Regions from separate parts of the Rhodoplanes sp. P11 genome, predicted to be linked through region 1. Evidence: riboswitches for the same ligand, from Rfam matches in the RefSeq annotation. Region 1 holds a riboswitch; the other holds the start of a gene.
The links. Region 1 has a riboswitch for glycine ahead of ACFQUV_RS07900 (D-amino acid dehydrogenase). Riboswitches for the same ligand answer to the same signal wherever they lie in the genome.
Positions count from the first base shown of each region.

Region 2: it holds a riboswitch for glycine, as region 1 does, so the genes downstream of both, gcvP (aminomethyl-transferring glycine dehydrogenase) here and ACFQUV_RS07900 (D-amino acid dehydrogenase) in region 1, are expected to answer to the same signal.

Region 1 covers NZ_CAXWGY010000001.1:1,728,872-1,744,888, reverse strand. Annotated here, with positions in the region: gene ACFQUV_RS07910 (MFS transporter) at 1-692, shown strand, start outside; gene ACFQUV_RS07905 (sodium:alanine symporter family protein) at 813-2,192, opposite strand; gene ACFQUV_RS07900 (D-amino acid dehydrogenase) at 2,360-3,778, opposite strand; glycine riboswitch at 3,835-3,925, opposite strand; glycine riboswitch at 3,927-4,028, opposite strand; gene ACFQUV_RS07895 (DUF3830 family protein) at 4,276-4,692, opposite strand; gene ACFQUV_RS07890 (Crp/Fnr family transcriptional regulator) at 5,068-5,703, shown strand; gene ACFQUV_RS07885 (DUF2892 domain-containing protein) at 5,980-6,171, shown strand; gene ACFQUV_RS07880 (nitrogen fixation protein) at 6,455-6,826, opposite strand; gene petA (ubiquinol-cytochrome c reductase iron-sulfur subunit) at 6,846-7,379, opposite strand; gene ACFQUV_RS07870 (sulfurtransferase) at 7,600-8,520, shown strand; gene ACFQUV_RS07865 (LysR family transcriptional regulator) at 8,635-9,522, shown strand; gene ACFQUV_RS07860 (YbfB/YjiJ family MFS transporter) at 9,653-10,852, shown strand; gene ACFQUV_RS07855 (glutathione S-transferase family protein) at 10,861-11,448, shown strand; gene ACFQUV_RS07850 (molybdopterin dinucleotide binding domain-containing protein) at 11,585-14,674, opposite strand; gene nrfD (NrfD/PsrC family molybdoenzyme membrane anchor subunit) at 14,684-15,784, opposite strand; gene dsrO (sulfate reduction electron transfer complex DsrMKJOP subunit DsrO) at 15,781-16,017, opposite strand, start outside.
Region 2 covers NZ_CAXWGY010000016.1:285,161-301,177, forward strand. Annotated here, with positions in the region: gene ACFQUV_RS13070 (GntR family transcriptional regulator) at 1-792, shown strand, start outside; gene ACFQUV_RS13075 (flavin reductase family protein) at 980-1,528, shown strand; glycine riboswitch at 1,660-1,746, shown strand; gene gcvP (aminomethyl-transferring glycine dehydrogenase) at 2,071-4,962, shown strand; gene ACFQUV_RS13085 (HAD family hydrolase) at 5,064-5,759, opposite strand; gene ACFQUV_RS13090 (sulfite exporter TauE/SafE family protein) at 5,835-6,614, opposite strand; gene pheT (phenylalanine--tRNA ligase subunit beta) at 6,611-9,028, opposite strand; gene ACFQUV_RS13100 (endonuclease domain-containing protein) at 9,033-9,536, opposite strand; gene pheS (phenylalanine--tRNA ligase subunit alpha) at 9,718-10,800, opposite strand; gene ACFQUV_RS13110 (DinB family protein) at 10,805-11,308, opposite strand; gene rplT (50S ribosomal protein L20) at 11,437-11,796, opposite strand; gene rpmI (50S ribosomal protein L35) at 11,863-12,063, opposite strand; gene infC (translation initiation factor IF-3) at 12,483-13,022, opposite strand; gene ACFQUV_RS13130 (glycosyltransferase family 4 protein) at 13,248-14,453, opposite strand; gene ACFQUV_RS13135 (carboxylesterase) at 14,786-15,580, shown strand; gene purH (bifunctional phosphoribosylaminoimidazolecarboxamide formyltransferase/IMP cyclohydrolase) at 15,653-16,017, opposite strand, start outside.

The DNA.
Region 1 (16,017 bases):
ACGAGAAGGCGTGGCTGGCCGACGAGCTGCGCCGCGAGCGCGAGAACGCGACCGCGCTGGTGCCGCACGGCGTGCTCAACGTGATGAAGAGCCCGATCATCCTGCTCTTGTGCGTCGTCTATTTCGGCGTGACGGCGTTCAACTACGGCATCAGCTTCTTCCTGCCGCAGATCGTCCGCGACTTCGGGCTGTCGTTCGTGCAGACCGGATTCGTCGCCGCGATCCCGCCGATGTGCGGCGCCATCGGCATGGTCCTGTGGGGCCGCCACTCCGACAAGCACAACGAGCGCAGGCTCCATGTGCTGCTGCCGCTCAGCCTGGCGGCGATCGGGCTCGGCAGTGCCACACTGGTCTCGGTGCCGGTCCTCAAGCTGGCGTTCCTGTCGCTCGCCGCCGTCGGCGTGTTCTCGACCGTGCCGGTGTTCTGGGTGCTGATGCCGTCGCTGCTCAGCGCCGGCGCCGTCGCGGTCGCCTTCGCGGTGGTCAACTCGGTCGGCAACCTGTCGGGCTTCGTAGCTCCGTACGTGGTCGGCGCCCTCAAGGATGCAACCGGCAGCGTCAACCCGGGCCTTCAGGCGATCTCGCTGTTCGGCTTCGTGGCCGTCGCGCTGCTGGCCGGCATCATCCGCTACCAGCAGTCGGTCGCCCGCGCGGACGATCGGCCCGTGAGGGCGAAACCGGCCGTCTCGTAAACGGCCGCCTGCACGGCCAGCCGGCGCCAGACCGGCGATGACGACGCGGCCCGCCTCCGGAGACGATCCGAAGGCGGGCCGCTCTTTTTGACGGGTCGGCGAACGAGGGACCCGGTCGGGTCAGAGCTCGGTGACGGCGGCCTCGGCCGGTCGGCGGGCCATGTCGGCGAAATGCGCGCGGGTCAGCTCCACTACCACCGGCGAGAGCAGCACCAGCGAGATCAGGTTGGGTACCGCCATCAGGGCGTTGAGCGTGTCGGCGATCAACCACACGGTGTCGAGATGGGTGACGGTGCCGATCAGCACGGCGATCGTCCACAGCACCCGGTACGGCGTGATGGCCTTGACGCCGATCAGGAACTCCCAGCACTTCTCGCCGTAATAGGCCCAGCCCAGGATGGTGGTCAGCGCGAAGATGATCAGGCTGCCGGCCAGCACGTACTGACCGATGCCGGGCAGTGCGGCGCTGAACGCCGAGGTGGACAGCACCGCGCCCGACTCGCCGTTCGACCACACGCCCGACGCGATGATGGCCAGGCCCGTCATGCTGCACACCACGATGGTGTCGATGAACGTCCCCATCATGCCGATCAGCGCCGAGTTCACCGGGCTCTTCGCCTTGCCGGCCGCCTGGGCGATGCCGGCGGTGCCGAGGCCCGCCTCGTTGGAGAACACGCCGCGGGCGACGCCGTAGCGCATCGCCGCCCACACGGCGGCGCCGGCGAAGCCGCCGGTCGCCGCAACCGGCGTGAAGGCGTGCTGGAAGACGAGCGCCAGCGCGCCCGGCACGCGATCCGCGAAGATGACGAGGACCAGCAGGGCGCCGACCACGTAGGCGACGCACATGAACGGCACCAGCGCGGTCGCCACCGCCCCGATGCGGCGGATGCCGCCGAGCACGACGGCGCCGGTGATGCCGCTCAGCACCACGCCGGTGACCCAGTTCGGGACCCCGAAGGTGGTGTCCATCACGCTGGCGATGGAGTTCGATTGAACCATGTTGCCGATGCCGAAGCCGGCGACGCCCCCGAACACCGCGAACAGCACGCCGAGCCACGCGAAGCGCGGGCCGAGCCCGTTCCTGATGGCGTACATGGGGCCACCCACCGCCTCGCCGCGCTCGTCCACCTCGCGGTAATGCACCGCGAGCAGCACCTCGGCGTACTTCGTGGCCATGCCGACCAGCGCCGTGCACCACATCCAGAACAGCGCGCCGGGGCCGCCGAGCGCGATCGCGGTGGCGACGCCGGCGATGTTGCCGGTGCCGACGGTCGCGGCGAGCGCCGTCATCAGCGCCGCGAAGGGGCTGATCTCGCCGACTGCCGTCTCGGCCGAGCGGCGGCCGTCCCAGACCATCCGAAAGCCGTGGCCGATACGAGCGATCGGCATGAACTTCAGCCGGATCTGGAGATAGAGCCCGGTGCCGAGAATGGCGATCAGCATGGGGACGCCCCATACCACGCCGTTGACGACATTGAGCCAGTGGGTGAAGGCGTCCATCCGTTCCTCCCTTGCGCGTCGTTGCGCGTTGTCGCGTCGTTCGTGTGGCGGTGCAAGCAATCACATGGTCGAGGGCTGCCGCGGCGATGCGATCGCCGCGTGCAGGTCGCCTTCGGCGTGTCGACTGGCGCGCGTCGCAACCGCGCGCCGACGCGCGACGGACGCGATTACGCGGCGCGATCGAGGCGGCCCGCCGGATCGCCGGCGATGCGATCGGCGACCAGCGCCGCGGTCGCGGCCGCCAGCGTCCAGCCGAGATGACCGTGGCCGGTGTTGTAGAACACGCGGGCGTGCCGACCGGGACCGACGCGCGGCATCATGTCGGGCATCATCGGCCGCAGACCCGCCCACGGAATCACCCGGTCGGTCGCCACCGCCGGAAACAGGCGTTGCGTCCACTCCACCAGCGGGCGCACGCGGTCGGCGCGGATATCGAGACCGAAGCCGGCGATCTCGGCGGTGCCGGCGACCCGCAGGCGGTCCGGACCCAACCGGCTCGACACCACCTTCGCCTCGTCGTCGAGCAGGCTCACCCACGGCGCGGCGCGTCGGCTGATGTCGTCGTGCAGCTCGACCGTGATCGAGTAGCCCTTCACCGGATAGACGTTGAGGCGATCTCCCAGCATCGCGGCGATGCGGCGGCTGCCGACGCCGGCGCAAACCACGACCAAATCGGCCGTGAGCACGCCGACGTCATCGCCGGTGCGCCAGCCGAGGCGCACGCCCCGCGTGTCGGCCGAGGCGGCGGTCACCTCGGCATTCTGGACAAACCGGGCACCGCGCCGCCGGCACGCCTGGGCGAGCCGACGGGTGAACATGTGGATGTCGCCGGTCGAGTCCGACGGCGTCAGGAAGCCGCCGTACCAGCGGCCATGGAGGCTCGGCTCGATGTCGTGAATCTCGGTGGCGGAGACCGGGCGACGTGCGAGCCCGCCGGCGGCGAGCAGACGGTTCACCGCGGCGGCGTGCTCCCAGCCGGCGCGATCGCGATAGACGTGGAGAATGCCGCGGGTCTCGTGGCTGAAGTCGATGCCCTCCTGGCGGGCGATGGCGAACAGCCGCTCGCGCGCCGCGATCGCCAACCGGGCGGTGGCGATCGTGTTGGGCTCCCGGCGCGGGATGGCGGCCATGAACTCGGCCAGCCACGACAGCTTGTGCCAGCTCGGCGCGAGGCCGAGCCGCAGCGGCGCATCGGACCTGAACATCCACCTCAGGCCCTTCAGCACGGTGGCCCAGCTGTTCCACACCTCGGCATTGCTGGCGGAGAGCTGGCCGCCATTGGCGAAGGAGGTCTCCATCGCCGGATAGCGCTGCCGGTCCAGCACTGTCACGGCGTAGCCGCGGGTCAGCAGCTCGTAAGCCGTGGTGACGCCGGTGATGCCGGCCCCCACCACGACAACGTGACGGCCGGCGCCGTCCGCCGCCGCTTGCGGGATGCCGGCGAGCGGCGCCGCGATGGGAGACGGCGAGACGTCGTGCGCGGAGAGAGGATGATCAGAGACCTGATGAACGGAAGCGTGATGATCGGCGACGTGATGATCAGAATCGTGATGAGCAGAGATGGGATCGACCGGAGTGTGGGGCATGCTCGCCCTCCGTGACACGAGGAGCCGTGGACCGGACGATGTCCGATCCGGTGGCCCCCTCTGTCACGGTACCTGAGAGCTTATCCCGCCCGTCGCCGGGCGAAACTTCCCCTTCGGTGGGCGTCCGAAACGCCTCTCTCCAGAGTGTCCGATCGATGCGGTCTCGGGTGCCTGAGAGTTTCCGGGGGTGTTGCTCCGTCGGCGCCGGCTTTGGCTCGCGGCCTCGGCCGGTCTCTCCCGCATCGTCGTTTTGCGACGAGAAACGGTCTCATGACGACCACCAGACGTCAAGGCGTGAATCCATCAGACGAATGGCGAAGAACGGCACAGCGAAACCTGTGCGAATTGTCTGAAAATGACGACATCGACCCAGTCGCGGTGTCGAATTACTGCCGAGGACGTTTTGCGAGCGCGACTCTCGGGATCGATCCGGGCGGACGCCTTCCAGAGCGGAATCCGATCCGACGGGATCGTGTTCCGCTCTGAAAGTCCTTTATCTATTGGACCGCCTCGAAGCGGATCGGCTGGGCGCCCTCCCACAGGGCCAGACGGCCGAGCTCCGGCAGCTTGTCGAGGTTCGAGGTCAGCGTGATGAAGTGGTTGCCGGCGAGCTGACCGACCTTGCTGGCGAAGCGCACGCCGCCATAGGCGAGCAGGATCTCGGTCTCGCTGATGCCGCCCGGATAGAGGATGATCTGGCCGGGCGCCGGGAAGCTCGTGTGGTTCTCGTAGTCGACCCCGAAGCTGTAGTCGCCGAGCGGAATCCACACGCCCTCGCCGCTCCAGCGCACATGCACCACCTTGCTGACGAAGGGCAGCCGCTCGATGAAGGCCGCGCAGGTCTTAGGCGCCGCCGCGCGCTCGAAGCGGGCGTCGAACGTGAACGGGCCGGCGATGATCTTCAGGTCGCTCATGGGGCGTGCTCGGAGGTCGAGGTGGGACGGGACGGCGGGGCGGTCGACGAGCCGCCTCCGCGGCGGGCGGCCGCGGCGGCGGCGCGCCGGGTGATCTAGGCGAAGCATCGGCCGCCACGCAACCCCGGCTCGCACGTTCACGGTGCCGCGGCGGCTCGCTCGTCGCCGGCTTGAGGGGGCCAGGGCCGGCTGATAGGGATCGGTGATGATGCGAGCATCGAGCAAGCGGGCGAACCGCGCCGCAGCGGTGGCAGGCCGTGCCCGCCGCACGGCGGCGCATGGCCCCCGGCTGCGCGGCCGCGGCCGCGCCGGTGATGCCCGAGGGGGCTGCGCGTGAACACCCCCTCACCCGGCTGGCTCGCGGAGTTTTCGCCGTTGTCCACGCTGCCACCGGACGAGCGCGCCATCCTCACCGGCGCCTCCGCTTCGGTAGCGCTGCCGGCCGACGCCACCGTGTTCGAGCCGCACCAGGCGTGCGGCGCCTTCCTGCTGGTGCGGCAAGGGCGCATCCGCGTCTATCAGCTCGATCGCGACGGCAACGAGATCGTGCTGTATCGGCTCGGACCCGGCAGCATCTGCATCCTCACCACCATGGCGCTGCTGGCGGCCGACCGCTACAGCGCCTTCGCCACCACCGAGACCGCCGTCGAGGCAGTGGCGTTGACCGACACCGCCTTCGAGACCCTGATGGCCCGTTCGGGCCGCTTCCGCAGCTTCGTGTTCACGGCCCATGCGGAGCGCATGGCGGATCTCATGCGGGTGATCCGCAACGTCGCCTTCGAGTCGATCGAGAGCCGCCTGGCCGCACGGCTCCTGGCGCTCGCCGCCGATCGCCGCGCGCTGTCGATCACCCATCAGCAGCTCGCCGCCGAGATCGGCAGCGCCCGCGAGGTGATCAGCCGGCATCTCAAGACATTCGAGCGGCGTGGCTGGGTGTCGCTCGCGCGCGGCCGCATCGAGGTCCGCGACGCCGCCTCCCTGCGCCGCACCGCCGGCCCGGGCGACGCCTGAACGGCGACGCTTCGTCGGCGAGACATGACGCTGCGACATCGCCGCTGCCGAATGCGCGCGACGGCACCGCCCCTCCGGCGTACAATGCCTCCGCGGCCGCGTCGCTCCGCCGTTTTTCGGCGATGTCCGACGTGACGACGGCCATTCCGCGGCGATCGTCGCCATCCGTCCGGATCGACGGCCGCGCCGGATTGGTGACTTCGTCACAGACGACCGGCGCTCCCGCGATTACGTCTCGACTTCATCCTGTGCATCGAAGCGAGCGAGAGGACTGTCATGACGAAAAACATGGGAATGATGGATCGGCTGGTGCGGGCCGTGGTCGGCTTCGGCCTCGTCTACTGGGCGCTGACCGGCGGCCCGATGTGGGCCTGGATCGGCCTGGTGCCGCTGGCCACCGCGGCGATCTCCTACTGCCCGGCCTACACGATCTTCGGCATCAACACCTGCCCGACCGCCAAGAGCTAGAGCATTTTCCGCGAAGTGGGACCCGGTTCGCCGTCGAAAATGCGATCAAATAAGGGCTTCTAGAGTAGGGCCGATCCAGTTGGATCGGATGCCGCTCTCGGCTCCGGAGTGCCCCCGGCGCGGCGCAAGCGCGCCGGGGTGGACCCCACGAGCTGCCGAACTCTCGTGGCCCGCCGGCGCGGACCGCGAGACGAAACCGCCGAGCGGGACCATCCCCCGCCCGGCGGTTTTCGCGTTTTGAGAGTGCATGCCGCGGCACGGGCGGGCGAGCGGCTCGCCGTCCTCACCCGCAGGTGCAGCCGCAGCCGTCGGCGTCGGCGTCGGCCACCGCGGGCGCCAGCGTGCCGGCCGCGTAGCGCGCGGCTGCCGTCGCCGGATCAGTCTCGTCGGTGGTGACCGTCGCCACCCCGTGGCCCGCCAGCCGGCGGACGAAGCCGGCACCGGCGCTGCCGGCGATCACGGCGCGCATCGCGAACAACGGATGCGGACCGTCGCCACGGAACTCGTGAATCGACTGCTCGGGCGGCAGGTCGAGCCGTGCCACCTCGCGGGGCGCCGCGCCGGGCGCCGTCTCGAACACCAGGAACCGGCATGCCTTGCCGGCATGCGCCGTCACCGTGCGGAAGTCGTCGCTCGCCACCGCGATGCGCATCATCGTCTCTCCTCGCGTCATCTCACGCCTCGCCGATCCGCAGCGTCGTGTCGTCGACGAAGCTGTAGGGCGGCACCGGCAGGTTGAGGGCGGCCGGCCCGCGCCGCACTCGCCCCGAGGCGTCGTACTGCGAGCCGTGGCACGGGCAGAACCAGCCGCCCCAGTCGCCGCGGTGACCGAGCGGAATGCAACCGAGATGGGTGCAGCTCGCATACACCACCAGCCATTGCGCCTTGCCGGGCTTCACCCGGTCGGCGTCGGCCTGCGGGTCCATCAGGGCGGACAGCGGCGTCGCCTCCTCGGCGGCGATCTCCTGCGCGGTGCGATGACGCACGAAGATCGGCTTGCCGCGCCAGATCAGGCTGAGGATCTGCCCCGGCGCGATGGGAGCGAGATCGATCTCGATCGGCACCCCGGACGCGATGGTCTTGCGGTCCGGGTTCATCTGGTCGACCAGCGGCCAAGCCGCGGCGGCGACGCCGGCGGCAGCGGCCACCCCGGTCGCGAGATAGAGAAAGTCGCGCCGGCTCGGATTCGGGGCAGTGATGGCGGTCATGAAAGCACCTCCGGGCACCGCAGAGGCGCCCGCGATAAGGGGAATATTCGTTATGTAATAACATGCAAAAGCAGCGTCAAGATGTCTTGACGGCGCGGACGGCCCGCCCTCGCGGGCGGGCGCTCCCCTACCAACGCCTGATCCGGATCAACGACCCGCCACCCCGCAGCCCCGATGGTCCCGCATCTGCTGTGCTGCGCCCCCGCGCCGAGGCCGCCCGATGCCCGTCTCGTTTCGCCTCGCTCTGATCGCCCTGCTGCTGACCATCGCGGTCCCGCTGCGGGCCGGCCCGCTGATCCTCGATGCCGAGGGGACGGCCGCGGCGATCGCCCGCGGTGCCCTCGTCTGGGACGCCCGGGATGCCGCCGCGTACCGCCAGGCGCATCTGCCCGGCGCCGTCACGGTCGCGGACGCCGACCGCCTGCTGCGCCTGCCGGCCCCCAAGGAGGTCGGCGAGCTGCTGCGCGCCGAGAAGAGCCTCGCCGAGGCCGGGCTCGACCTCGGCCGCGAGATCGTCGTCTACGCCAACCGCGGCAGCCCGCGCGCCTATGCGGCGATGGTGGCCGTGCAGTACTTCGGCGGCCGCCAGGTCGCCGTGTTCCACGACGGCATCGAGGGCTGGCACGAGTCCGGCAGGCCGATCGAGACGGGCGACGGCAGGCGGCGGCCGGCCGTCGTCCGGCTCACGCCCGATCCCCGGATGACCGTCACCACCGAGGAGCTGATCGCGCGGCTGAAGGACCCTGCGGTGCAGATCGTCGACACCCGCACCCCCGCCGAATATGCCGGGCGCGACGTCCGCGCCGCCCGCGCCGGTCACGTCCCAGGCGCCGTGAACATCCCCTACGAGGAGAACTGGATCGATCCCGACGCCAACCTCAAGATCGCCCGCCGCCAGGTGGCCGACACCCGCGGCATGGCCTTGAAGCCCATCGCCGAGCTGCGCCGCCTCTATGCCGGGCTCGATCCCGCCAAGGAGACGATCGTCTACTGCCAGACCGGCGGCCGCGCCTCCGAGACCTTCGGCATCCTGAAGGAGCTCGGCTTTCGCAACGTGCGGCTCTACAAGGGCTCGTGGGCCGCCTGGGCGGCGCGTCCCGAGGCCCCGATCGAGAGCGGAACACCGTCGCCGCGGCCGTGACCCCGGGGCGTCGATCACCGCCGGCCGCCGCGGCAGGGTGACGGGCGCGGCGAGGCTTCCTAGACTGGCGTGGCGGCCGACGCTCGACCGACGTGCCCGTCGAAGGAAGAACCCATGCAGCCCGCCGACCTCGCCGTGTTCGCCGCCGTCGCCCGGCTCGGCAGCATGCGGGCCGCCGCCGAGGCGCTGAACACCGTGCAGTCGAACGTGACGGCGCGCATCCGAGCGCTCGAGGCGGAGATCGGCACGCCGCTGTTCGCCCGTCACAGCCGCGGCGTCGTGCCGACGGCGGCCGGCCGCCGCCTGCTGCCCTATGTGGACCGCATCGCCGGCCTGATCGACGAGGCCGCCGCCGCAGCCCGCGACGACGGCACGCCGCACGGCCCGCTGGTGGTCGGCGCGCTGGAGACGACGCTGGCGTTGCGGCTCTCGCCGCGGCTCGCCGGCTTCACCCGGGACTGCCCGGACGTCGACCTGATGCTGCGCACCGGCACCACCGCCGAGCTGATCGAGCGCGTGCTGCGGCGTGACCTGGAGGCAGCTTTCGTGTGCGGCCCCGTGGACCATTCCGACCTCGTGTCCGAGACCATGTTCCGTGAGGAGCTGGTGGTGATGACGGCGCCCGACGCGCCACCGCTCGACGCCGGGCCGTCGCCAGGCGACCTGCGCGTCGTCGTCTTGCGGCTCGGCTGCTCGTACCGGCAGCGACTGGAGGAGGTGCTGGCGCGGCGCGGCATCGTCGGCCTGCGGGTGCAGGAGTTCGGCACCCTGGAGGCCATCTTCGGTTGTGTCGCCGCCGGGCTCGGCGTCACCCTGCTGCCACGCGCGTTGCTCGGGCCGGTATGGCCAGCGGAGCGCGTCCGCGTCCATGCGCTGCCGCCCGCCGACGCAAGGGTCGACACCGTGCTGATCCGCCGCCGCGACGGCCGCCTGTCGAGCGCGCTGGCCGCCTTCGTGGCGGCCATGCGGGAGAGCCGCCCGGCCGCCATCGCGGCCGAGTGAAGGCGTCGGGCGACCACCGCGATCACCACATCGATCGCCGGCCGTGATCACCGGGCGTGATCGCCGCGATCACCACAAAGCGTTTCTCCGGGCGACCGCCGCTCTCTACAGTCGGCGCCCCGGAGCCCCCATGCACCAAGCGACCCCACCCGCGCCGAGCCCCCGCGCCGCCATCCTGGCGGCGCTCGCCGCCCTGTTCGTCGGCGTCGGCCTCGCCCGCTTCGCCTACACGCCGCTGCTGCCCGCCGTGGTGGCGGCTGGCTGGTTCGGGCCGGACCAGGCGGCCTATCTGGGCGCGTCCAATCTCGCCGGCTACCTGATCGGCGCCATCGCGGGCCGGCGGCTCGCCGCCCGCACCCGCATCGCCGCTCCGGTGCTGATGCTGGTGACGGCGGCGACCTTCGTGGCCTGCGCCTGGCCGCTGCCCTTCTCCTGGTTCGCCGCCTGGCGTTTCGTCTCCGGCCTCGGCGGCGGCGCCCTGATGGTGATGGCGGCGCCCGCGGCCCTGCGGCTGGTCGAGCCGGCGCGGCGCGGCGTCGCCGGCGGCTTGGTGTTCGCCGGCGTCGGGCTCGGCATCGTGACCTCGGGCCTCGTGGTGCCGGCCCTGCTGCGCATCGGTCTCGGCGAGACCTGGATGGCGCTCGGGCTCCTCGCCGCTCTCGCCACCGTCGCGACCGCCCGCGGCTGGCCGCCGGACGTCGTCGTATCGACCGATGCGGCCGTCGCCGACGCGGCGCAGCCATGGCCGACGAGTGCCACGCTGGTGATCGCCGTGTACGGCACCATCGCGGTCGCGCTGGTGCCCCACATGGTGTTCCTGGTCGACTTCATCGCCCGCGGCCTCGGGGCCGGGATCGCGGCGGGGGCCGGCTGGTGGGTGGCGTTCGGGCTCGGCGCCACCGTCGGCCCGGCGCTGTTCGGGGCGCTCGGCGACCGGGTCGGCTACGGCGCGGCGCTCGCCATCGCGCTCACCGTGCAGATCGCCGCGGTCGGCATCGTGCTGGTGTCGACCGGGACGGCGGCGCTGGCGATCACCAGCTTCATGGTCGGCGCCTATGTGCCCGGATCGGCCCCGCTGGTGCTCGGCAAGATCCGCGAGATCTTCCACGATCCCACCCGCCAGCAGGTCGCCTGGAGCCGCGCCACCGTGGTGTTCTCGGTCGGCCAGGCGGCCGGCGCCTGGCTGCTGTCGGCCGCCTTCGCCGAGACCGGCGAGCACCGGCTGCTGTTCGCCTTCGGCACCGCCGCGTTCGCGCTGGCGCTGCTGCTCGACCGGATCGCCGCATGGCTCGCCGCGCGGCAGCGTGTCCGTGCCGACCATCCCCCGTGAGGACCCCGATGCGACTGTTCTACAACGCCCCCTCCCCCTATGCCCGCAAGGTGCGGGTGCTGGCCCACGAGCTCGGCCTCGCCGACCAGATGACGCTGGTGGCGGTCGATCCGTGGCGTGATCCGCCGGAGCTTCTCGCCGCGACGCCGCTCGCCAAGATTCCGGCGCTCGTCGTCGGCGACACGACGCTGACCGAGAGCACCGCCATCGGCGAGTACCTGCTGCGGCTCGCCGGCCGCCCGGCTCCCGACGCCGACGCGGCGCTCGACCGCGCCGCCCGCACCGGGCTGGCGCAGGGGCTGATCGACGCCGGCTTCGGCCTCGTGGTCGAGAGCCGCCGCCCGCCCGAGACGCAGTGGCAAGGCTGGTTCGACCGCCTGCGCGGCGCGCTCGACCGCACCGTGCCGCTGGTCCGCATCTCGGGCGACCCGGAGGGCTTTGGCGACGCCGATCTCGGCGACGTCACGCTCGCCTGCGCGCTCGCCTATCTGGATTTCCGCCTGCCCGACGTCCCGTGGCGCTCCGCCCGGCCCGATCTCGCCGGCTGGCTCGACCGGGTGAGCCTCCGCCCATCCATGGTGGCGACGCGAGCCTGAGCCGGCACCCCGCCGCGAGGCGGGCTGCGCCGCCGCCCGCGGCCCGAGGGGCCGTCCTCCACCGGGCTGCCGGGGGTGGATGGAGGCCGGACGCCGGCCGGGGGAACCGGCGCCCGCGGAACGGCGGCGCATCTCGTCAGGCGCGTGCCAGGCGCGCCGGCAAGCCCTGGCGAACCGCCGAGCCGGCGACCGGATCGAGCCACACCGAGAGGTCCTTGCGGGTCGGGTCCGACAGGCCGACATCGTTGAGGTTGATGCCGGCGGCGAGCGCCTCGCCGTCGGGCTGCCGGGTGCCGCCGATGCGGTGCCCGCGGGCGCCGAACTCGGTGTGGCCGAAGCCGTGCTCGACCGCGACGACGCCACGCATCACCCCGTGCCGCACCAGCGCGGTCCCCACCACCTCGCCGCCCGGCGTGGCGATGCGCACCTTGTCGCCGTTGCGGATGCCGAGGCGCGCCGCGTCGTCGGCATGCAGCGCCACCGGATTCTCCGGATGGAGGCCGCGCAGCCGATCGAGCCCGATCGTGTAGGCGCCCATCAGCACCGACTTCTGGCTGATCAGCAGCAGCGGCCAGTCGGCCTCGCCATACACCTGGCGCATCGGCGTGCCGTCCGAGAAGGCCGGCGGCGTCCACTGCGGCACACCGGAGTGGCGCTTGCCGGTGACGGCGTTGCGGGCGGTCGCGACCTGCTCGTTGTAGAGGGTCAGGGCCGGCGCGAACTTCTGCGCCATGCGATCGCCGTCATACGCCTGGCCATAGGGCTGGTAGCGGCCGCCGCGGGTGAACACATGGGCCGCCTTGCGCCACTCCTCCGGCTTCAGCGTCGCCTTCAGGGCCTCGACATGCGGCCCGAAGCCGGTGAGATCGATGTCCTCGTCGGTGGCATCAGCGACCGGCTTCTGTCCCGCGAAGGCGACGTTGGCGGCGGCCCGGAAGAACCAGTCGGTCGGCCGGTCGAGCGCGAGCGGCGCGCCGGCCGCGTCGGTCATGGCGTTCGGCCCGAAGCCAGGCAGCCCGATCGCCTTGGCGAGCGCGATGAAGAACGCCTCCATGCCGATCGGCTCGCCATCGGCGGTGGTGGCGTTCTTCGAGCGCACCACCGGCCAGCGCGCCGTCGAGGTGCGGCTCGGGACCGCATGCCAGGGCGCCGCGAAGCCCCAGGTCTCGAACAGCAGCGAGTCCGGCAGGATGTAGTCGGCGAACGCCCCGGTCTCGTTGATGAACGGATCGATCGAGACGATCAGCGGCAGCCGCTTGGGGTCCTTCAGCGCCTCCGACACGGCGCCCTTGAGGCCGGGAATGCCGTAGATCGGGTTGGTGTTCCAGACGAACAGCGCCTTCATCGGATACGGGTAGCCGTTGAGCGCGCTGGTGAGCCATTCGGAGCCGAGCTGCGGCGCCGCCGGATACCACGGCGCCTCGGCCGGGTACGGCTTGCCGGCCTCCTTCTTGCGCTTGAACTCGCTCGACCGCTCGTAGGGCACGTTGCGCGACAGCGGCGTGCCCTTCGGCGTCACCTGGCCCGGGAAGCCGTCGAGATCGTAGCGCGGCCCCTTGCCTTCCGCCGGGAAGGGGCCGCCCGGCGCCATCGTGCCGCCCTTCACGTTGATGTTGCCGATCAGCGTGTTCAGGGTGACGAGCGCGAAGGCGTTGTAGAAGCCGTTGCCCGCCATGGTGCCGCCATGGGTGTTCACCGCCGCCTTCTTGCCGTGGCTGGTGAACTCCTCGGCGAGACCGGCCAGCGTCTGGGCCGGGATACCGCAGATGTTCGCGTACTCGTCGAGGGTGTGGCGACGGGCGCTCTCGGCATAGAGGTCGAACGACGAGCGCAGCCGGATCTCCGTGTCGCCGACCGCAAAACGGCCGTCGACGAACAGCGTCGCCGGGCCGGCGAGATCGCCGTGCGGCACCAGCCGGCGGCTGCCGGGCTCGACCACCACATAGGGGTCCTTGTCGCCGTACGTGTCGCCCTCGGTGGCCATCCCGAGATCGGAGCCACGCAGCATGAAGCCGTCACGCGGATGGCCGGGCTCGGCGATCACCAGATGCGTGGCGTTGCACCATCCGGCCTCGCCGGCGGCGGCCGCCGCCTTGGGGTTCGGCTGCTCCAGGAAGGCGCGGTCGTAACGCGCGTTGTCGATGATCCAGCGGGCCAGCGCCATGGCGAAGGCGCCGTCGGTCGCCGGCCGGATCGGAATCCAGCGACCGCGATGGCGGCTCGCCAGGCTGTCCGAGTGACCGATCACCGGATCGACCACCACGTAGTTCAGCTTGCCCTCGGTGCGGCCCTTGGCGAGCAGCGCCGCCTGCCGCTTGAACGGGTTGCCGGCATTGGCGGGCGCCGTGCCGCAGAAGATCACGAACTCGCAGTTGGCGAAGTCCGGCTTGGCGTGCGGCAGCGTCTTGACGTTGCCCATGGCGGCGCCGGAGCCGGAGCGATAAGAGCCGCCGCAATAGCCCCCGTGGCCGATGAAGTTGAGCGAGCCGAACGCCTTCTGGACGAAGCGGCGGGCGAAGTTCTCGCGCCCCTCGTTGGTCGACGACAGGAGCCCGACCTGGTTGACCTTCGGCCCCAGCTCCGGCGCCTTCGGGTCGATCGGATCGAAGCTGCGCAGCGCCCGCAGGCCGTCGACGTGGCCCTCTCCGAACAGGTCGCCACCGTCGGCGATCTCGCGCACCATCTGCTCGAAGGAGATCGGCTGCCATTCGCCGCTGCCGCGGCGGCCGACCCGCTTGAGCGGCTGGGTGATGCGATACGGGCTGGTCATCCAGCCGAGCATCGCCGAGCCGCGGCCGCAGGTGGTGGAACGGCCCGCCAGCCCCCTCTCGCCGGCCCGCGACACCGCCGCGAAGGAGTCGCGGATCGAGGCGTCGGGGGCGAGCGGCGGATCGGACGACAGCGGGTGATACGGATTGCCGGCGATGCGCAGCACCGTGCCGGTGTCGCGGTCGACCCGCACCCGCACGCCGCAATAGGTCGTGCAGCCCATGCACATCACGTAGGAGACCTGCTGGCGCGGATCGGGCGTCACCGCGCCGGTGACCGGGTCGACGGTGTATTCGGGCTTCAGCGAGGCGCCGTGGATGTTGGCGGCGCCCGCCTTGGGGGCGAGGGCGTCGACGACGCCGTCGACCACCTTGCGGGCGGTGTCGGCATAGCCGGCCGCGAACAGGCCCAGCCCGCCGGCGGCGACGCCGGACTTGAGGATGGTTCTGCGATCCATGGCGGGCTCCTATTCGGCCGGAACGAGCGCCGGCCGGACGGGGACCGGCGGCGGCGGGGGTAGCAGCGTGGTGAGCAGGACGAAGACGAACACCCACAGGCCGAGCGAGCCGGCGATGCCGAGCAGGCCGTCGTGGCCAAGCGGGAGCTGATAGACGTAGAGGCCGGCGCCGGTCTTCGGCACGGTCTGGCCGCCGATGAACACGGTCCAGCGGAACATCCAGGCGGCGTGCAGGCCGAGGAGACCGACGATCCAGCCCCAGCCGGCCGGCCGGCCCCACAGCAGCGCCAGCGGCAGCACGGTGGCGAGTGCCGCCCAGGCGGCGGTGAGCTGCCAGGCGCGATGGCCGGCGACGCTGGCGAGGGCGCGGGCGTGGGTCTCGGCGACGCCGGTCAGCCCGAGGCCGAGCCAGACCAGCCCGAGCAGCACGGTGGCGAGGAGGCCCCCGGCCATCCAGCGCGCCGCCGCGGCATCGGCGGCGGGCGTCGCGTCGCCGCGCAGCCGCGCCACGATCAACACCAGGCCGGCGGCGCCGGTGACGGCGGTCGCGGCAAACTGGAGCGGCAGGATCGGCGTGTCCCACAGGGGACGCGCCCGCACCACCATCACCTCCATGCCGGTGTAGAGCAGGATCAGCAGGCCGAACACCACGGTCCAGCCGGCGGCGAGGCGCGCGAGGCGCGGTGCCGGCGCGCCGCCCAGCGCGACGAGGCGCTGGAGACGGGCCAGCACGCCGTCGCCCTGGCCGGCGGCGGCGAGATCGCCGCGCAGGACCGCCCAGGCATAGACGAGAAGGCCGCCCACATAGGCCGGAATGAAGAAGGCGCCCCAGGCCATCCAGGAGCCGAGATTGGGATAGGCGTAGAAGTGCCAGAACCGGCCCGGCTGGTGCAGGTCGGCGAGCAGCGCCACCGGCGCGACGAGCCCGCAGGCGAGCGCGCCGATCAGCGCGTCACGGGCGAAGCGGCGCTCGCGCGCGGCCCCGAGCACCAGGCCGCGCAGCGACATGAAGAAGCACGCCACCGACAGACCGACCAGGAAGAAGTACTGCACGGCCCAGGGCAGCCAGGCGACATCGCGGGAGACGTTGACGACTTCGAGAATGGTCATGCGTGGCTCTCCGTCGCGCGCGGACGCCAGAGGGTGGGCTCGCCCTCGACCTTGCCGGTCAGGCGGTCGTCGAGGCCGAGATAGAAGACGTGCGGGCGGGTGCCGAGCTCGGGCTTGAGCACCTTGGAGTCGCCCTTGGCGACCAGCTTCGACACGGTGCTGTCCGGATCGGCGAGATCGCCGAAGATGCGGGCGCCGCCCACGCAGGTCTCGACGCAGGCCGGCATCAGCCC
Region 2 (16,017 bases), on a different contig from region 1:
GACGGCTCTACACGCGCCTCCGACGGGCGGGCGACAGACGGGCGCGCGACAGACGGGCGCGCGGCCAAGAGCAAGACCCGGACCTCGCGGCCGTCGTCGCTGTCCGAGCACGCCTATCAGCAGATCAAGGAGCTGATCCTCACCCTGTTCTTCCTGCCGGGGCAGTATCTCAACGAGGCGGCGATCTGCGATCTGCTCAAGCTCGGCCGCACCCCGGTGCATCAGGCGTTGCAGCTCTTGCAGGTGGAAGGGCTGGTCGAGGTGGTGCCGCGCAAGGGCGTCATCGTCCGCCCGGACTCGATCGGCGAGGTGGTGGAGATCCTCGATGCCCGCATCTTGGTCGAGGTCGAGCTGGTGCGGCGCGCGGTGATCAACGGGACGCGCGAGGACCTGCGCGAGCTCGCCGCGATCCTCGACAAGACCAACCGTCGGCACGGCGGCGGCTCGATGGATGCCTTCGTGGAGGCGGACCGAGCTTTTCATGTCAAGCTGGCGGACATGTCGCGCAACGCCATCCTGGCCGATTTCGTTCGCCTGATGCACGAGCGGTCGACGCGGTTCTGGTACCTGCATCTGTGGCAGACCATCGACCTCTACGCCGCCGCCCGCCAGCACCGCACCATCCTGGAGGCCGTGGAGGCCCGCGATCCGGAACGCGCCGCCCGCGCCATGCGCAAGCACATCGACAGCCTGCGCGAGCGTCTCCAGCATCTGGTCGGCACCGCCCCGGGCCGCGGTGGCCGGGCGCTCGCCGCCCCCACCGTCGCTCGCGGCCGGCGGACGGACGCCTGACCGGCCTGCGGCTGATCAACGCGCGCCTGACGAGTGCGCCCGACCGGGGTGGCGCCGACCCGCGCGGGGTCGATCGGCGGGCCGCCCCCGGGCGGCCCCTGCTGCGCCGCGGAGCGCTTGATGTGGCGGTGCAAAGCTGGTTGATACCAGCGGCGGCCCGCCGGCGGCCGCCTGGAGCCGCGCCGCCATGCAGGACCTGCCCTTCGATCAAACCCGTTTCCGCCGCACGCTCGGCCGGTTTCCGACCGGCGTCGCGGTGGTCACCGGCGCCGGCCCGGACGGCGCGCCGCTCGGCATCACGGTCAGCTCGTTCAACTCCGTGTCGCTCGATCCGCCGCTGATCCTGTTCAGCATCGCGCGGCGCGCCAACAGCTTCGCAGCCTGGCAGGCGGCCCGGCACTATGCCGTCAACGTGCTCGGCGAGGACCAGGAGTGGCTCTCCGACCGCTTCGCCCGTCCGGCCGCCGACAAGTGGGAAGGGGTGACGGTCACCGCCGGGCAGCACGGCATGCCGGTGCTGCCGGGCTGCCTCGCGGTTCTCGAATGCGAGGCGTATGCCCGCCACGACGGCGGCGATCACGAAATCTTCGTCGGCCGCGTGCTCGGCCTGACGGTGGACCGCGACGGCCCGCCGCGGCCGCCGCTGGTGTTCTTCGCCGGCCGCTACCGCAAGCTGATGCCCGATCCGGCGGCCCCGGAGGCGGCAGGCGATTCGCTGGCCCGACAGAACGGATGAACTCCAGTTCAGTGGACAGCGCCGTCCGCCGGCCGGGGCACGCTTGACAGGCCGCGGCCTTGACGGCATCGATGAGCGGCCTAGATCAAGGAGGTTCCGCGTGCCCGCGGCCGCAAGGCCGTGATGTTCGCGTACCCGCGACGGGAGAGACCGGCCCTGCCGGCGCCGAAGGAGCAACCGCCCCGGAAACTCTCAGGCAAAAGGACCGTCGGGGGTGACTGAATCTGGAAAGTGATCCGTCCCGCGCTGCGGCGCGTGCGGGTCCGCCGACGGGATAACACTCTCAGGCACGAAGACAGATGGGGCGCCGAGGCGAGCCGAGCTTGTCGGGAGGCGCCCGTGTCCGATCACGGCATTCCGCGTCCACTGGTCCGGCCCGAGCCGCGTCCGTCCTCCCGTGAGGGCGAACCGGCGATCCGTCACGGCCATTCCGCTTGCTTCGTCTCGCCCGTCGTCGTCACCCGTCCCGTCCACCCGCGACGGTCCGGCCCGTGACGGCCCAAGCCATGGTCAGGACCGCGCCCATGAACGCCCCCATCCGGATGCACAGCGACACCGCCGCCCTCCCGTCCGCCGCGCCCGCCGCAACCGCGTTCGCCGATCGCCATGTCGGCCCGGGCCCCGGCGATGTCGACGTCATGGTGGAGGCGGTCGGAGCCAAGAGCCTCGACGCGCTCCTCGACGACGTGATTCCGGCGTCGATCCGCGACCAGCGCCCGCTGTCGCTCGGTCCCGCCCTGTCGGAGACCGCCGCCCTCGCCCGTCTGCGCGAGATCGCGGCCCAGAACCAGGTGTTCGTCTCCCTCATCGGTCAGGGCTACCACGGCACCGTGCTGCCGCCGGTCATCCAGCGCAACGTGCTCGAGAACCCGGCCTGGTACACGGCCTACACGCCCTACCAGCCGGAGATCGCCCAGGGGCGCCTGGAAGCGCTGATGAACTTCCAGACCATGGTGACCGACCTCACCGGGCTCGACGTCGCCAATGCGTCGCTGCTCGACGAGGCGACCGCCGCCGCCGAGGCGATGACGCTGGCCCGCCGCGCCGCCATCTCCAAGGCGAACGCCTTCTTCGTCGACCGCGCCGTCCATCCGCAGACCCTCGCGGTGCTGAAGACCCGCGCCGAGCCGCTCGGCCTGTCGCTCGTCGTCGGCGATCCCGAGCACGACCTCGATCCGGCCGCGGTGTTCGGCGTGCTGGTGCAGTATCCCGACACGTACGGCGCGGTGCGCGACTGGCGCGGCCTCTCGGCCCGCGTTCACGGCGCCGGCGCCCTGCTGGTGTTCGCCGCCGATCCGCTCGCCCTCGCCCTGCTGGTGCCGCCCGGCGAGCTCGGCGCCGACATCGCCATCGGCTCGACCCAGCGCTTCGGCGTGCCGATGGGCTATGGCGGCCCGCACGCCGCCTACATGGCGGTGCGTGACAGCCTCAAGCGCACCATGCCGGGGCGCCTGGTCGGCCTGTCGGTCGACAGCCGCGGCGCCCCCGCCTACCGGCTCGCCCTCCAGACCCGCGAGCAGCACATCCGCCGCGAGAAGGCGACGTCCAACATCTGCACCGCCCAGGTGCTGCTCGCCGTCATCGCCGGCCTCTACGCGGTCTATCACGGCCCCGAGGGGCTCACGGCGATCGCCCGCCGGGTGCATCGCCACGCCGCCGTGCTGGCCGCCGGGCTGCGCCGCCTCGGCCTCGCGGTGCCCGACACCGCGGTGTTCGACACCGTCACGGTGGCGGTCGGCGACCGCCAGGGCGAGGTGCTGGCCCGCGCCCGCGCCGCTCGCATCAACCTCCGTCCGCTGGCGCCGGGCGCCTTCGCGCCGGAGGCCGCCATCGGCATCGCGCTCGACGAGACCACCGAGGAGGCGACCGTCGAGGCGGTGTGGCGCGCCTTCGGCGGCACGCTGCGCTACGGCGAGATCGCCGCCACGGTGGACGACCACCTGCCGCCGCGGCTCGCACGCAGCTCGCGCTTTCTCACCCATCCGGTCTTCCATCGCTACCGCTGCGAGACCGAGATGCTGCGCTACCTGCGCCGCCTCGCCGACCGCGACCTCGCCCTCGACCGCGCGATGATCCCGCTCGGCTCCTGCACCATGAAGCTCAACGCCACGGCCGAGATGATCCCGATCACCTGGCCGGAGTTCGCCAACCTGCATCCGTTCGCGCCGGCCGAACAGGCGAAGGGCTACCGGGTGCTGCTCGACGAGCTCGCCCGCATGCTGGTCGAGATCACCGGCTACGATGCCGTCTCGCTGCAACCGAACTCCGGCGCCCAGGGCGAGTATGCGGGCCTCTTGGCGATCCGTGGCTACCACGCGGCGCGCGGCGAGCCGCACCGCACCGTGTGCCTGATCCCCTCCTCGGCGCACGGCACCAACCCGGCCTCCGCCGCCATGGCGGGCATGAAGGTGGTGGTGGTCGGCTGCGACCGCGACGGCAACATCGATCTCGACGACCTGACCGCCAAGGCGACCGCGCATGCCGACACGCTCGCCTGCGCGATGATCACCTATCCGTCGACCCACGGCGTGTTCGAGGAGCACATCCGCGACATCTGCGATGTCGTCCACGCCCATGGCGGCCAGGTCTATCTCGACGGCGCCAACCTCAACGCCCAGGTGGCGCTGGCGCGCCCCGGCGCCTACGGGGCCGATGTCAGCCACATCAACCTGCACAAGACGTTCTGCATCCCGCATGGCGGCGGCGGGCCCGGCATGGGGCCGATCGGCGTCAAGGCGCATCTGGCGCCGTTCCTGCCCGGCCATCCGGCCCTCGACGGCGGCACCGCGCCGGCCGGGCCGGTATCGGCGGCGCCCTACGGCTCGGCGTCGATCCTGCCGATCTCCTACGCCTACATCCTGATGATGGGCGATGCCGGGCTGCGCCGCGCCACCGCGGTGGCGATCCTGTCGGCCAACTACATCGCCCGGCGGCTCGCGCCGCACTTCCCGGTGCTCTACAAGAACCACAACGGCCGCGTCGCCCACGAGTGCATCGTCGACCCGCGCGCCCTCAAGGACAGCACCGGCGTCACCGTCGACGACATCGCCAAGCGGCTGATCGACTACGGCTTCCACGCGCCCACCGTGTCGTTCCCGGTGGCCGGCACGCTGATGATCGAGCCGACCGAGTCGGAGTCGAAGCGCGAGCTCGACCGCTTCGTCGACGCCATGATCGCCATCCGCCACGAGATCGCCGCCGTCGAGGCGGGCCGGCTGACCATCGAGCAGTCGCCGCTGCGCCACGCGCCCCACACGGTGCACGACCTCGCCGACGACGCCTGGGACCGCGCCTATTCGCGCGCCGAGGCGGTGTTCCCCGAGGGGGTGTCGCGCACCGACAAGTACTTCGCCCCGGTCGGCCGGGTCGACAACGTTCACGGCGACCGCAATCTCGTGTGCTCCTGCCCGCCGGTGGAGAGCTATGCGGAGTGAGGCGGACGGCAGCGCCGCCCGGCTGATCGAGACGGCGTGGGCGGCCACGATGTGGCCGGCGATGATGTGACCGGCAATGATGTGACCGGCGGCGGCCGCCTTCACCCGATGGTGTCGATCCAGGCGGGCAGCTCGGCGAGGCCGGCGAGCCGACGAAAGCGCGGATGCGCCTCCGGCGGCGCCGCGCACTCGTGGCTCCAGGCGAGATCGTGCGGCACGAAGGCGGCCCAGGCGCCGGCCGCGAGCGCCGGCAGCACGTCGGAGCGCATCGAATCGCCCGCCATCACGGCCGCCTCGGGCGCCACCCCGTGCCGCTCGAACAGCCGGCGGAAGGTCGCCGCCGTCTTGTCGCTGACGATCTCGATGTCGGCGAAGCGATCGCCGAGGCCCGAGGCCGCGAGCTTGCTCTCCTGATGCAGCAGGTCGCCCTTGGTGACCAGCACCAGCCGGCCGCGCCGCGCCAGGGCGTCGAGCGTCGCCTCGACGCCGGGCAGCAGCTCGACCGGATGCGCCAGGATGGCCCGGCCGGCCGCCAGGATCTCGGCCACCATGCGGCTCGAGATCCGGTCACCACCGAGCGCCACGGCGGTCTCGATCATCGAGAGGGTGAAGCCCTTGGCGCCGTAGCCGTAGTGGCGCAGGTTGCGGGCCTCGACGGCGGCCAGCGTGGAGCGCGCCAGGCCGGCCTCGGCGAAGGGTTGCAGCATGCGCACCAGCGCCGCCTCGGCGGCCTCGAAGTGGCGCATGTTGTGCCACAGGGTATCGTCGGCATCGAGACAGATCAGACGGATCGGCATGGCGATCGCTCTAGCAGCGGATGCGGGGCCGCGCCACGCACCAATCATGCACCCCGACCGTGCCCGCCCCCACCGCTACCGGAGAATGCCGTCGAACAGGGGCAGGCTGAACAGGCCGGTCGCCGCGATCAGCCCATAGGAGACGGCGCGGAACACCCGGATGTCGGCGAGCCCGAACATGTGGGCGCCGATGAACAGGCCGAGACCGTAGATCGGACCCATCACCAGCGCGAGGCCCAGCACCGCCTTGGTGAACATGCCGACCACCGCGTAGGCGGTGACCGACAGCACCATCGAGAGCGCGAAGTAGAGCACGAGGTTCGCCCGCACCAGCGCGGCAGGACCGCCGCTGCCGAGCCAATACAGCACCACCGGCGGACCGCCGGTCTGCGACATGCCGCTGAAGAAGCCCGCCACCGCGCCGACCGCGACGGTGAGCGGCTTGCGCGGCTTGCCGCGGAAGCGCCAGCCCGACATCACCACCACCAGCATGCCGAGCACCAGCAACGCGACCGCCCAGCGGATTCCCACCGGATCGGCATGGACCAGCACGAAGGTGCCGGTCGGCAGGCCGACCACGGTGCCCATCAGCATGGTGCCGACCTCGCGCTTGTCGGCGGTGCGCACCGCGCCGGGGATCAGGCCGGCCGACATCACCACGTCGACCGCGAGGAGAAGCGGCGCCGCCAGGCTCGGCGCGATCACGGTCGAGGCGAGCGGCACGAAGATGAGGGCCGAACCGAACCCCGAGAAGCCGCGCGACAGCCCGGCCACGAAGGCCGCGACCGCCACGAACGCGATGGTGCCGACCGTGTAGCTGCCGAGACCGAGAGCGAGCACCAGCTCGCCCATCATGCCCTCAGCACGCCGCCGGTCCGCCGTCCGACCTCGCCCACCACCTTGCCGACCACGGCATCGATCTCCTCGTCCGTCAGGGTCTTCTCCCGCGGTTGCAGGGTGACCGCGATGGCGACCGACTTCTTGCCGGGCTCGATGCCCTTGCCCTCGTAGACGTCGAACACCGTGATGCCGCTGATCAGCTTGCGGTCGGCGCTCTGGGCGGCGCGCACGATCTCGGCCGCCTTGACGCCATGGTCGACCAGGAAGGCGAAGTCGCGCGTCAGCGGCTGGAAGGCCGGCAGATCGAGCGGCGGCTTGGCGCGCGTGGCCTTGGCCTTCGGCTCCGGAATGCGGTCGAGGACGATCTCGAAGGCGACCAGCGGGCCGGACACGTCGAGCGCCGCGAGCACGCGCGGATGCAGCTCGCCGAAATGGCCGAACACCAGCTTCGGCCCGAGCTGGAGCGTGCCGGAGCGGCCCGGATGCAGCCACGACGGCCCGCCCGGCACCACTTGCACGGCCGAGGTCGCGATGCCGCAGGCGGCCAACACCGCCAGGGCGTCGCCCTCGATGTCGAAGGCATCGACCGGCGCGGCGCCGCTGCGCCAGTGGCGTCCGCCACCGCCGGCCCGCGCTAGGCCGCGCCGCACGCCGCTGGCGGCGATATGCTGATCCTCGGGACGGTCGCCGGCGAACACCTGGCCGACCTCGAACAGCGCCACGTCCGGGAAGCCGCGATCGGCGTTGCGCTGCGCCGCCGCGATCAGGCCGGGCAGCAGGCTCGGCCGCATGTCGGAGAGCTCCGCCGCGATCGGGTTGGCGAGCGCGAGCGCCGGCTGGCCGCCGCCGAACAGCTCGGCCTCGGCCTTGGAGATGAACGACCAGGTCACCGCCTCGGTGAGCCCGCGCGCCGCCAGCGCCCGCTTGGCGCGGCGGGTGCGGCCCTGGATCGTGGTCAGCACCGGCCGGCGGCCGCGGTCCTCGCGCGGAAACGGGGTCAGCGGCACGCGGTCGACGCCGACGATGCGCACCACCTCCTCGACGAGATCGGCGACGCCGTCGACATCGGGCCGCCACGACGGCACCGCCACCTTGAGGGTCTTGGGCTGGCCGGCGACGAAGAAGCCGAGACGCCCGAGCACCCGCTTGGCCTCGGCGAACGACACGTCGAGACCGGCGAGGCGCGGCAGCGCCTCCAGCGGGAAGTCGATCACCTTGTCGCGGATCGGCGGCTCGCCCGCCACCACCACCTCGGACGGCGTGCCGCCGCACAGCTCCATCACCAGATGAGTGGCGAGATCGAGGCCCGGCAGCATGAAGGCCGGATCGACGCCGCGCTCGAAGCGGTAGCGGGCGTCGGAGACGATGCCCAGCTTGCGGCCGGTGCGGGCGATGGCGATCTCATCCCACAGGGCCGATTCGATCAGCACGTCGGTGGTGCTCTCGTCGCAGCCGGAGGCTTCGCCACCCATGATGCCGGCGAGCGACTCGACGCCCTGCTGGTCGGCGATGACGCACATCGTGTCGTCGAGCGTGTAGGTCTTGCCGTCGAGGGCGAGCAGCGTCTCGCCGGCGCGGGCGCGGCGCACCACGAGGTCGCCTTTCACCTTGGCGGCGTCGAACACGTGCAGCGGCCGGGCGCGGTCGTAGGTGAGGAAGTTGGTGATGTCGACCAGCGCATTGATGGGGCGCAGGCCGATCGCCGCCAGGCGCTGCTGCAACCACTCCGGCGAGGGTCCGTTCTTGACGCCGCGTACCAGCCGCAGCCCGAAGGCCGGGCACAGCGACGGCGTGTCGCCGAAGTCGAGGCGCACCGCGACCGGGCACGGGAAGGTGCCCTTCACGGGCGGGATCGGCTTGTTGATCAGGGTGCCGACATCGGCGGCCGCGAGATCGCGGGCGATGCCGAGGACGCCGGTGCAGTCCGGACGGTTGGGCGTCAGGTTGATGTCGATCACGGCGTCGTCGAGCTTGGCCCAGGCGGCCCACGGCGTGCCGACAGGGGCGTCGGCGGCGAGCTCGACGATGCCGTCGTGATCGTCCGAGATGCCGAGCTCGTCGCCCGAGCACAGCATGCCGTGGCTCTCGACGCCGCGGATGGTGCCGACCCCGAGGGTGACCTTCTTGCCGGGAATGTAGGTGCCGGCCGGCGCGAACACGCCCTTCATGCCGGCGCGCGCATTGGGCGCCCCGCATACAACCTGGATCGGCTTGCCGGTGCCGGTGTCGACCAAGCAGACGCGCAGACGGTCGGCGTTGGGGTGCTGCTCGGCCGAAACCACGTGAGCGATGACGAAGGGCGCCAGCAGCTTGCCCTTGTCCTCCACCTCCTCGACCTCGAGGCCGATCATGGTGAGCTTGTCGACGATCGCCGCCAGCGAGGCGTCGGTGTCGAGGTGGTCTTTGAGCCAGGAGAGGGTGAATTTCATCTGATTAGAGCCCACCAAACCCGTCGTGCTCCTCCCCTTCCCCGCTCGCGGGGGAGGGTCGGAAGGGAAGTGCCCCAGACGGGGCATCGTTCAAGGGGTTCCCTCCCCCCTTGTGGGGGAGGGACAGGGAGGGGGGTGCGGCCCCCATCGCGGCGCCGGCGGCGCCCCGGATGACCGTCACGACACCAGCGAGATTTCGGAGCACCTGATCGTTGGTGAACCGCAGCACACGATAGCCTTGCGATTCGAACCAAGCATCGCGCGCCTGATCGCGGCGCTGTTTCGATTCGAAATCGTGGGTCTCCCCGTCCAGCTCGACGACGAGCCTCGCCGCATGACAGACGAAGTCGGCGACATAGGCTCCCATCGGCACCTGACGGCGGAAGCCGAGACCGTCGATCCGGTGCGCCTTGATGTGGCGCCACAGCAGAGTCTCGGCGCGCGTCATCACCTGGCGAAGCTGCTTCGCCCGCTTGCGCTGCCGATCGCCGACCCTTGCATGTGGCATCTGTCCGACCCCCCTCCCTGGCCCTCCCCCACAAGGGGGGAGGGAACAGGGCGGAATGCGCGGCACGCTCGTCCCCACGTCGCTGGCCTTCATTCCAGTCAATCACGAATTTGGTGCTGTTCCTCTCCCGCTCGCGGGGAACGGATTACGCACCGCACCGCTCGGAGCTGTCTCCTCCCGCTCATCCACTCAAGCCCCCCGCCAGCGTCGGGATATCGAGCGGGCGGAAGCCGTAGTGGTCGAGCCAGCGAACATCGGCCTCGAAGAAGGCGCGCAGATCCGGCATGCCGTATTTCAGCATGGCGATGCGGTCGATGCCCATGCCCCAGGCGAAGCCCTGGTACTCGTCGGGATCGATGCCGCAGTTGCGCAGCACGTTGGGATGCACCATCCCGCAGCCGAGGATCTCCAGCCAGTCCTCGCCCTCGCCGAAGCGGACCTCGCCCTTGTCGCGCCGGCACTGGATGTCGACCTCCATGGACGGCTCGGTGAACGGGAAGAACGACGGTCGAAACCGCATCTTCACCTGGTCGACCTCGAAGAACGCCTTGCAGAACTCGGCGAGAATCCACTTGAGGTGGCCGAGATGCGAGCCCTTGTCGATGACCAGCCCCTCGACCTGATGGAACATCGGCGTGTGGGTCTGGTCCGAGTCGCTGCGATAGGTGCGGCCCGGGCAGACGACGCGGATCGGCGGCGCCTTGCTCAGCATGGTGCGCACCTGCACGGGCGAGGTGTGGGTGCGCAGCAGGAGCCGCGAGCCGTCCTCCTTCGGCGGGAAGAAGAACGTGTCGTGCATGTCGCGGGCCGGGTGCGCGACCGGGAAGTTCAGCTTGGTGAAGTTGTTGTCGTCGGTCTCGATGTCCGGCCCCTCGGCGATCTCGAAGCCCATGTCGGCGAAGATCGCGGTGAGCTCGTCGATCACCTGGCTGATCGGATGGATGCGGCCACGCTCCAGCGGGCTCTCCGGCAGCGGCAGGGTGACGTCGATGGTCTCGGTGGCGAGCCGCTTGTCGAGAGCGGCATCGCGCAGCGCCTGGCGGCGCGCCGTCAGCGCCTCGGTCACTCGCTCCTTGAGGCCGTTGATGAGCGGCCCTTGGACCTTGCGCTCCTCCGGCGACAGCTTGCCGAGGGTGGCGAGCAGCGCCGAGACGCTGCCCTTCTTGCCGAGGGCGGCGACGCGCACCGCCTCCAGCGCGGCCTCGTCGGCGGCCTCGGCGACGGCGGCCGAGATGGACTGCTCCAGAGCGGCGAGTTCGGACACGATATCACTCCGGCATGAGCATGAGATCGGTATCGCCGGGCCGCGCCCCCGCCTGCGTCAGCATGGCGTGGACCTGGCCGCGGTGATGGGTCTGGTGATTGAAGACGTGCAGGATGGTGCGCCAGCGCGGCTGCCGCAGCTCGCGCCCGGCGGCGCCCGAGAACCACACGAGGTCGCCGGTGAGCCAGCCGTCGTCGATCGCGTCCGCGAAGGCGACGAGGCGCTCGTCGAGCACGGCGCGGCGGGCCACCAGGTCGTCCCAGTCGGGATAGAGCGTCGCCGACTCGGCGACGCCGCCGGGCGGCCGCGGCGCGTCGGGCACGAGACGGCTCGTCCACATGCCGTCGGCCCACACGAGATGGCTCAGCGTGCCGTGGATGGAGCCGAAGAAGGCACCGCGATCGCGGCGGCGCTCGGCCTCCGCGAGCGTCGCGGCGGTTCCGACGATGTTCTGGTTCTGCCAGCGATTGTAGCGGGCCAGCAGCCGCACGCAGGCGCCGTCGATCATCTTCCGCTCCCGGCACGGGCGACGGCCGAGACGACCGCCGCCGACAGGCGAAGTCCGGCCGGACGCGGCGCCCCTGCGGGCGCCCGCATCCGGCGCGATCAGGTTCGCGCCCCGGTCGCCGGTGTGCCTCAGGCCGCCAGCGCGGCCTTGGCCTTCTCGACGATCGCCTGGAACGCCGCCGGCTCGCGGATGGCGAGATCGGACAGCACCTTGCGGTCGACCGTGATGCCGGCCCGGCCGAGGCCGTCGATAAACCTGGAATAGCTGAGGTCGAAGGGACGGACGGCGGCGTTGAGCCGCTGAATCCACAGCGCCCGATAGGTGCGCTTCTTCACCTTGCGGTCGCGATAGGCGTATTGCTGCGCCTTCTCGACGGCCTGCTTGGCGACCCGGATGGTGTTCTTGCGGCGGCCGTAGTAGCCCTTGGCGGCCTTGAAAATCTTCTTGTGCTTGGCGTGGGCGGTGACGCCCCGTTTGACGCGGGCCATGGCTGAACTCCTGAAGCGGTTCGGTTAAGCATGCGAAACGCCGCGCCGAGCGCGCGGCGACGGCGATCAGCCGTTGGGCATCCAGTACTTCTTGATGTTGTCGCCGTCGGTCTTGAACAGGACCGCGGTGCCCCGGTGCTCGCGAATTTGCTTGGTCGACCGCTTGATCATGCCATGGCGTTTGCCGGACTGCTGGTACTTGACCTTGCCGGTGCCGGTGATCTTGAAGCGCTTCTTGGCGCCCGATTTCGTCTTCATCTTGGGCATTTGGCTCGTACTCCTGGCCGGTCGCGACCGCGCCGGGCCACCTGGGCCCCCGAGGTCCGCCGGACCGTCTGTTGGTTGTGAGCGCACCCGGAAAACGGGCGCGACGCCGCCACGGCAGCCCATACTCAGCCGGGCGACGGGAAGGCGGCGTTATGGCAGACGTGCCCCGAAATGGCAACTCCGGCCGGGACTCTCGCGGCAGGCCGGAGTGGCGGCGCGCCGCGACGGCGCGCCGAATCGGACGAGCGCCCGAGCCGGAGCATCGCCCCGGCGGGACGTCGGAGACCGGCGCGATGGGGAGCCTCGCGGGGGTGCGAATGCCGAGGCGACGGGCAGCGGGCCGTACCGGCAGATGGCCGCGGTCCCTCCGGCACGACCGATCGGATCATCGATCGTGAGCGAACGGCGGACGTGGCGCCTCAGCGCGGCGCCAGCACCATCACCATCTGCCGCCCTTCCATCTTGGCGTCCTGCTCGACCTTGGCGAGCTTGGAGGTGTCGTCCTTGACGCGGTTGAGGAGCTGGAAGCCGAGCTCCTGGTGCGCCATCTCGCGCCCGCGGAACCGCAGCGTCACCTTGACCTTGTCGCCCTCCTCGAAGAAGCGGAGCATGGCCCGCATCTTCACGTCGTAATCGTGATCGTCGATCATCGGGCGGAACTTGATCTCCTTGACCTCGACGATCTTCTGTCGCTTGCGCGCCTCGGCGGCCTTCTTCTGCTCCTGGTACTTGAACTTCCCGTAGTCGAGCAGCTTGCACACGGGGGGCACGGAATTGGGGGCGATCTCGACCAGGTCGAGCCCCGCTTCCTGGGCCAGCCGCAAGGCCTCCGCGGTGGGAACGGTGCCGCGATTGGCGCCGTCCTTGTCGATCAGATGAACCTCTCGGACGCGAATCTCCTCGTTGACGCGCGGGCCGTCCTTTTGGACGGGGGGCGGCGCTCTCATGGGACGGCGAATGGCTCTGGTCTCCTCTGTGATTGATCCGAATGCGCGTATCGATCCCGACACATGATACCGAAAACGCCGGGCGCCGTCTCGGTGACGGCACGGCTCCCGGCGTCGGAACGACTCGTCCTCGAATCGCCCCCCGCACGGCGCCGGGCAGCCGCGCCACGAGGGCAGCGGCCGCGTCCGGCAGCCGAACGCGAGGGATCATTAGAATTGGGACGTTCGCGTTGCAAGTCAACGTCGCCCGGGGTCCACCGCCGGATCGGCGGCAGATGGGGACGCGGCCCCCGGGGTGGCCGGCGGGCCGCACAGCGCCGCGTAGACGGCGAGCATGCGGGCGGCCGCGTCGGCCGGGTCGTACTCGGACAGCACCCAGGCGCGGGCCCGCTGGCCCATGGCGGCCCGCTGGGCCTCCGAATAGGCCAGCATGCGGATGAGGGCGGCGGCGAGCGCGGCGTCGTCGCCGGCGGGCACCCGCAACCCGGTCATGCGGTCCTCGCCGACGGCGGGCGGCGCCAGCACCGCCTCGGGACCGGCGGCGAGATGGGAGGCGATCACCGGCCGCGCCATCGCCATGCCTTCCAGCAAGCCGCGTGAAAGGCCTTCGAGCTGGATCGAGGCGCCGACCACGACGCTCGCGGCCGCACTCGCGGCGGCCGGATCGGGGCTCGGCCCGGTCAGGCGGATCACGTCGGCGGTGCCGGACGCCATCACCTGGTCCCACAGCTCGCCGCTGTAGCGCGAGCGGCCGCCGTCCTCGCCGGCGAACACGAAGAGGAAGTCGCGCAGCCCGCTCTCCTTGAGCCGGCGGGCGGCCTGCACGGCGACATGGTGGCCGCGACGGCGCAGGATGCGGCCCGGGAACAGCACCACCCGGGTCTCGGGGCCGACCCCCCAGGCATTGCGGGCGGCGACGATCCGCTCCGGCGCGAGCGTGGCCGGATCGAAGCCGGCGAGATCGAGGCCCGGATGCACGACGACGAGTCGCTCCGGCGCCACCCGATGGCGCTCGACCATCAGGTCGCCGATCTGCTCGCTCACCGCCACCACCCGGTCGGCCCGGGCCATGACGCCGTTGTACCAATGCTTGAGCCGGTTCTGCTCGCGGAACCCGGAATAGCAGGTGGTGACGAACGGCCGCCCGGTGGCGCGCGCCGCCGCCCAGGCGCTCCACGCCGAGGCCCGGCCATGGGCATGCACGGCGTCGCAACCATGCTGGCGAACCAGGCGGCGCAGCCGATCGACGTTGCGAATGATAACCAGCGGGTTGTGGCTCGCCGCATCGAGCCGGACGAAGACGCCGCCCACCCGCGCGATCTCGCCTTCGAAGCGACCGCCGCGGGAAGCGACCACCGGACGGTGGCCGGCCGCCGCCAGGGTGCGGGCGAGATCGATCGCCCCTTCGTCGGCGGCGCCGACGTCGAGGGTCGGCACCGTCATCAGCACGGTCAGCCGCGGCGCTGCGTCGAGAGCGGAACGGGAGACATCCGAGCCGGCGCGATCGGACCCGACACCACCGGCGGCGCTCGCTCCGTCGTGCCCGTCCGGCCCCGCGCATGGCGCATCCGGCGAGGTCATCGGGCTCGACCGATCCTCCGCGACACGCGGATCGCACGACTCGTGCGAGGCGCCCAGAGCTGCCGGCAATCACCACCTCCTGGCTCGCGCCGCGCGACGGCGCGCGCGAGGGCGGGCGTTGCGCCCGGCGTGCTGGTATAGACCGGGCGCTGCGGGCCGGCAACATGCGCCGCCCGGCACGGCGGAGGACCAGAATGACGACGGACGTGTCTCGCATCACGGTGGGCGACGGCGACGCAGCACGCGATATCGCGGTGCGCAAACGCGACGGCGCCGCGCCCGGCGTGGTGTGGCTCGGCGGCTTCATGTCGGACATGCGGGGCACCAAGGCGGAGGCGCTGGACGCCTGGGCGGCCGAGCATGGGCGCGCCCTCGTCCGCTTCGACTACTCGGGCCACGGCGAATCGGACGGCGCCTTCGAGGACGGCACCATCGGGCGTTGGCTCGCCGAGGCGGTGGCGGTGTTCACGTCGTGCTGCCACGGCCCGCAGGTCGTGGTCGGCTCCTCGATGGGGGGCTGGCTCGCGCTGCTGCTGGTGCGGGCGCTGGCGCGACGCACCGCCACGGCCGATGCGAGCATCGCCGGCCTGGTGCTGATCGCGCCGGCCGTCGACTTCACCGAGGCGCTGATGTGGGCGCGGTTCCCGCCCGAGATCCGCCATGAGATCGAGACCACCGGCCGCTGGCTGCGGCCGTCCGACTACGACACCGGGCCGCAACCGATCACCCGCCAGCTGATCGAGGAGGGCCGCGACCACCTGCTGCTCGGCGGCCTGATCGAGACCGGCTGCCCGGTCCACATCCTGCAAGGCGTGCGCGATCCCGATGTGCCATGGGAGCATGCGCTAGCGCTCGTCTCCCGCCTGGCCCAGGACGACGTGGTGCTGACCCTGGTGAAGGACGGCGATCACCGCCTGTCGCGGCCGGAGGACATCGCCCGCATCCTCGCCGCCGTCGCCGAGATGGTGGAGGCCATCGCGGCATCGTGAGGCGCGGCGCCGGTCCGGCCACAAAGGCCCGCGACGAGCGCGGGCCGACACGGTGGGAGGCGACGGGACGGCTCAGTGCCGGAAGTGGCGCACGCCGGTGAACACCATGGCGACGCCGTGGTCGTCGGCCGCCTTGATCACCTCCTCGTCGCGGATCGAGCCGCCGGGCTGGATCACCGCGGTGGCGCCGGCGCGGATCGACACGAGGAGCGCGTCGGGGAACGGATAGAAGGCGTCGGAGGCGACCACCGAGCCCTTGGTCAGCGGCTCCGGCAGCTCGGCGAAGCGCGCCGCCGCCTCGGCCTTGCGCACCGCGATGGTGGCGGAATCGACGCGGCTCATCTGCCCCGCCCCGATGCCCACCGTCATGCGGTCGCGGGCGTAGACCACGGCGTTCGACTTGACGTGCTTGGCGACCCGGAAGGCGAAGCGCAGAT